Parabacteroides timonensis: one gene and its partner. The protein of the gene in region 1 interacts with the protein of each later gene in a pairwise test. Links are inferred from orthologs where the notes say so. Each region holds a gene or a part of one and is shown on either strand. Other genes may lie near its edges.

Region 1 (2,917 bases):
ACGCGTCCTCCGTTTTTACCCTCTGCTAAATCTTTCTCAACATTTGCTTCAATAAAATTCAGGCTCTTTTTGCCTTCTTCTTCGTTCGTTCTGATATCGCTCATATCTGTTATAAATATGTTATTTCTTTTTAACGGAGCAAAGGTAGCGATTTCTTTACTTGCTACATAGCGATACAAGTTTTTTCCTATATTTGTGGCTTAATTTTATCGAACAGATTATAATACATCCGTATGGAATACTTCAATCTTCTGGTTGATTTTGTACTGCACATCGACGCTCATCTGGCAGCACTTGTATCGACTTATGGTATTTGGATATATGCCATTTTATTCCTGATCATTTTTTGTGAAACAGGACTGGTAGTAACTCCTTTTCTTCCTGGCGATTCATTGTTATTTGTGGCCGGAGCTTTAGCTGCTTTGCCGGGTAACCCGATGAATGTGCATCTTATTGTAGGTGTTTTGATCGTTGCGGCAGTACTGGGAGATGCCTCTAACTATATAATAGGCAGGCTGTTCGGGGAGAGAATGTTTAGTAATCCTAACTCAAAGATATTTAAACAAAGTTATCTGGAGAAGACACATAAATTTTATGAAAAGCACGGAGGTAAGACAATTATTCTGGCACGTTTTGTCCCTATTGTAAGGACTTTTGCTCCGTTTGTAGCCGGTATGGGACATATGAGTTACCGGCATTTTGCTTCATACAATGTGATAGGAGGGGTGATCTGGGTGGTTCTCTTTTCGTATGCCGGTTATTTTTTCGGCGGAATGGAGATCGTTCAGAAGAATCTGGAACTTTTGATTGTCCTTATCATCTTTATCTCCATTCTGCCGGGAGTTTTTGAAGTTGTCAGAAATAAATATTTCGTTAAAACAAACTGATCAACAAGGCAATGTTCAATACCGTAACCAACGTTCCCAATAATACGAGAAGGATGGTGGTCGAACGTGAATTGACGTATACACCCATCACTTTCTTGCTCGAGGTAAGATATACCTGTGTAAAGACTGTGATTGGTAACTGTACGCTCAGTAGCATCTGTGAAAGGATCAATCCTTTGAACGGGTCGCCGATCACAAAAATAATAAGCAATGCCGGAACGAACGACAGGATAACTCCTAACTTGGAGTGTAAGTCTTTGTGATTATATGCTTCCCCGTAAAAGCCGGCAAAGATGGAAGCTCCTGCAATACCGGATGTGATGGTGGATGAGATGCCTGCCAGTAACAGGGCTGCTGCAAAGATAACACCGGCATTACTTCCAACGAGAGGAACCAATAGCTGTTGTGCCTGGTCGAGTTCGTCGACCGTTACTTTCTCTTTGAAGAAAGTGGCGGCGGCCAGGATGATCATAGCCGAGTTGATAGCCCAGCCGATCACCATCGAAAGAAGTGTATCGTAAAACTCGTATTTCAATTGTTTCTTGATCACAGACTCGTCTTCGAGGTTCCATTCACGACTCTGGATCACCTCCGAGTGCAGGAAGAGGTTATGCGGCATAACCACGGCACCGAGTACACTCATGATGATCAACATGGAATTCGGTGGAAACGAAGGCTTTACCCACCCTTGTATGGCTTCTCCCCAATGAACGTCTACCAATGCCAGTTCATAAAGAAACGACAGTCCGATGATGGAGACGAACATGATAATCCAACGTTCTATTTTACTGTATGTGTTGCTGAGCAACATGATCAGGCAGGCCAGGGTAATAATGACTGCTCCGATCTTGATCGGCATACTGAACAACATACGCAGGGCGATAGCTCCACCCAGTATCTCCGCCAGTGAAGTGGATATACTGGCCAACATAGCAGAGCCGAGGATAGGGCGGCTGAGTGTACGGGGCAGGTATTTGTTGGTTGCTTCCGACAGGCACAGTCCGGTTACGATTCCGAGGTGGGCCACGTTGTGCTGGATGATGATCAGCATAATGGAAGAAAAGGTAACTACCCATAACAGGGCATATCCGAATTCAGAACCGGCTGCCAGGTTGGTCGCCCAGTTTCCGGGATCGATGAAGCCGACGGTGACCAGTAGGCCGGGGCCAATGTATTTCAGTAAGTCTAATCCGCCGGAGCGCGGTTTGTGATTGATTTTGAGTTTGTCTAGAAGTTTCATTTTTAGTCTTATCTTTTTGTTATCATTTTGTATTGAGGTCAAGTGCAACGTTACACTTGATGTCGATGCAGCGTTGCATCGAATTCCTTTAGGGGAATGTCAGAACGAACGACGTTCGGTTTATAGCCGGATTGCTCTTTAAAGCAATGCTACCTCCTGAAAGCCGCATGATCTGCCGCGAGATAGAAAGTCCGATACCGCTTCCGCCTTCCTTGGTAGTAAAGAACGGAACAAATATATGTTCAGCTTCTTCCGGTGGGATAACCGGACCGTTATTGCTGACTTCGATGATTACGGATTCATCCGGATTACAATAAGCCTTCAGTTCGATATGTCCGTCCGGCTGTTCTCTGCCTATTGCCTGCATTCCGTTTTTCAGCAGATTCAAAACAACCTGAGTGATCAGGTTTTCGTCGGCATAAACAATCAGGTCGGCCGGTTCTATACTTATATTAATCGTTATATTAGGATAATTGTTGTGATGGCGTGCCAGATTTATCATTCTTTCTGCGAATTTCTGCACATAGAACAACGAAGGTTCCGGGGTTGGTATGTGCGTGAATTTGCGATAAGACTCTACGAATGATATCAGCGTCTTACCGGTCGTACTGATCACTTCCAACCCATTACGTATTTCACTATCGGCATCTTCATGTAAAGAGAGTAACGTGTCGCTCAGGGAGGTAATCGGGGTAACGGAATTCATGATTTCGTGTGTCAATACACGAGTCAGGCGTATCCATGAGTCGATTTCCTTGTCGTCCAGTTCACTGTTGATGTCGTTGATTGC
Region 2 (2,850 bases), 1.1 Mb from region 1 along the record:
TTGAAAGAAATCAATCGAACATATGTCTAAATTTGCTGAATATCTTCTCTTTCATCGTACGGTTCGGCTGGAAGTTAGGTGAGTTTTCCAAACCGGTCAATGTTTCTTTTTCTGATGCGGACAACGTTTCCGGGATATATACACTTACATTAACCAACAAGTCGCCTGTCCCGTAACTGTTCACCGAAGGAAGTCCTTTGTTCCGCAAACGAAGTACCTTACCCGGTTGTGTACCCGGTTCGATTTTCACCTTCGCCTTACCATCAATAGTTGGAACTTCAACATTTCCTCCCAAGGCAGCCTGAGGTACGCTGAGTAACAGATTATATAATAAATCGTTCTCATCACGGATCAATTCCGGATGCGGCTCTTCTTCGATCAGGATCAACAGGTCACCGTTTACACCTCCATGACGGGCAGCATTTCCTTTACCGCTCATCGACAGTTGCATTCCTTCTGCAACACCAGCCGGAATATTGATTGTAATGATGTCGTCATCACGCATGATACCTTCACCGTTACATTCACTACATTTCTTTGTGATGATCTTTCCTTCACCCCCACAAGTCGGACAAGTAGACTGCGTCTTCATCTGCCCCAGGATCGTATTGGCAACACGTGTTACTACACCACTACCATGGCATGTATCACAGGTTTTGCTGCTATGATCATCCTCAGCACCACTCCCGTGGCATTTGCTACAAGGAACATATTTCTTAACCTTTATCTTCTTTTCAACTCCGTTAGCAATCTCTTTCAGGTTCAGTTTTACCTTCACACGCAAATCCGATCCACGGTTCACCCGGCGGCCTCCACGAGAACCTCCTCCAAAACCACCGAAACCGCCAAAGCCACCGAAATGTCCACCAAAGATGTCTCCAAACTGAGAGAAGATATCTTCCATTGACATTCCGGCTCCACCAAAGCCACCTCCCTGAGAAGCACCTCCTACTCCGGCATGTCCGAACTGGTCGTAGCGTTGACGTTTCTGAGGATCGCTCAATACATCATATGCTTCGGCTGCTTCCTTGAATTTCTCCTCAGCCTCCTTGTCACCAGGGTTCTTGTCAGGGTGGAACTGAATCGCTTTTTTCCGATATGATTTCTTAATTTCTTCTACTGTGGCAGTTCTTTCTACCTCCAGCACTTCATAATAATCTCTTTTAGCCATCTTTGTATTGTTGTTATTTGCCCGTTAGCACGTTGCTTATTCTCCTACTACTACTTTAGCGTGACGCAGCACTCTGTCATTTAAAGTATAACCGGTCTGGATACAATCGAGGATTTTTCCTTTCAGGCCAGGTTCCGGAGCAGGAATAGTAGCCACAGCTTCAAACATTTCGGTATCGAAAGGTTGTCCTACCGCCTCTATGGCTTTTACACCCTGCTGGGCCAGATAAGCCATAAACTTCGAATAGATAAGTTCTACTCCTTCCTTTACAGCTTCAACATCGTCTGAGTTACGGATATTTTGTAATGCACGTTCAAAATCATCGACAACTGGAAGCAATCCTTTCAAAGCAGCTTCAGCACCATTCTTGATCAGATCGGCCTTTTCACGCAATGTGCGTTTACGATAATTGTCAAATTCAGCCATCAGACGCAGGTGAGAGTCATTCAGTTCGTTATACTTCTTCTTCAACTCATCCAGTTCTTCGGTCACATTGTCAGTCTGTGCAGTTTCTTCTGCCGCATTTTCCTGTTCGTGCTGCAAATTTGTCGCATCTTCCTGATTCAAACGCTCATCTTTTTCAGATGTTTCTTTCTTTCCGTTAAAATTCATCTTGCTCATAACTATCTTAATATTTTTATTATTACCTAATTGTCAGCCATATACAACTCACCTTATCTACCAACACGAGGTGTATCGATAAAGTTATTCCTGTTGTCATGCACTGGAATAACATCAAATATGCTGCCAACTATTCATAGACAACAAAAATATCTTTACCTTTGCCTGTATATTTAGATTTAAACAGGCATTATTAATACTAATAATAGAATTTCTGACGTTATGAAGAGAATTATTTTATCCATATTACTGTTGTTTGTATTTATGACCGGCTATGCCCAGAACCGGAATGCATCCATTTGCAGATTAGGATTTACATATGATATCAGCCAAAGTAAAAACTGGGGGAAAGATAAACCCGTAATAACGGGAATAATACCCTATTCTTCTGCAGAGTTGGCCGGGGTAAAACAAGGTGATGTGATAGAAGCGATAGACGGAGTAGCCACAACGGAAGTATCCCCTCAGGAGATTGCCGAACTATTCAATCCGGCAGGTAAAAATGAAGTGATCCTCACGATCAGTAATCTTTCCGTTCCGACCAAACAGGTAATGGTAAAGAAAGACTGTAAAAAGATCAATTCAATAATGGAAGATCAGCTGGCATCCGCCTTCTCAATGTATAGCCTGGAGACAACCGGCGAACGGACTTTTACATGCCCTTTCAAAACAGTAGTTACACCCGACTCTGTCAATTTCAGTAAATTCAAAACATTTGCTTTTGCTGCGATCGACGAAAACAACCGCAAACTGGAAACAGTGATTAACGAATGCATCGAAAAAGAACTGACAAAAAAAGGGATGGTGCTTGATATAGCTCAACCGGATATCCTGATACAGACATTTTATTTCTTTGACAAAAACCCAAATTTCAAAGGAACGAATGTAATCCTGGTAAACAAAGAACCCATCTACCGCTATAATTTCACTCAAAGCAAGATGGAATCTTTCCCGTTCCTGGGTAATTCCGCAGCGGAAGCGGAAGCTGAATATCTGTTGCAGTTCGGTTTTCGTATGATCGACCAGGCATTTGTACCCGGACGTATCATCTGGGAATG

What was found. The genes of interacting proteins can lie anywhere in the genome.
Region 2: the proteins of BQ7394_RS14185 (region 1) and BQ7394_RS09575 interact in binary tests that used the Escherichia coli proteins (3 or more experiments, as listed by UniProt). The link is inferred for Parabacteroides timonensis from one-to-one orthologs.

Annotation. Positions count from the first base shown.
Region 1 is NZ_LT669941.1:1,634,210-1,637,126, reverse strand. It holds BQ7394_RS14185 (Nramp family divalent metal transporter), read right to left. Parts: upstream 2,128-2,917; coding sequence 874-2,127; downstream 1-873. Other genes in the region: BQ7394_RS14180 (sensor histidine kinase), read right to left, coding at 2,216-2,917; BQ7394_RS14190 (DedA family protein), read left to right, coding at 234-887; BQ7394_RS14195 (glutamine--tRNA ligase/YqeY domain fusion protein), read right to left, coding at 1-104. UniProt on the Escherichia coli protein: H(+)-stimulated, divalent metal cation uptake system. Involved in manganese and iron uptake. Can also transport cadmium, cobalt, zinc and to a lesser extent nickel and copper. Involved in response to reactive oxygen.
Region 2 is NZ_LT669941.1:497,976-500,825, reverse strand. It holds BQ7394_RS09575 (nucleotide exchange factor GrpE), read right to left. Parts: upstream 1,793-2,850; coding sequence 1,208-1,792; downstream 1-1,207. Other genes in the region: BQ7394_RS09570 (DUF4136 domain-containing protein), read left to right, coding at 2,015-2,850; dnaJ (molecular chaperone DnaJ), read right to left, coding at 11-1,171. UniProt on the Escherichia coli protein: Participates actively in the response to hyperosmotic and heat shock by preventing the aggregation of stress-denatured proteins, in association with DnaK and GrpE. It is the nucleotide exchange factor for DnaK and may function as a thermosensor.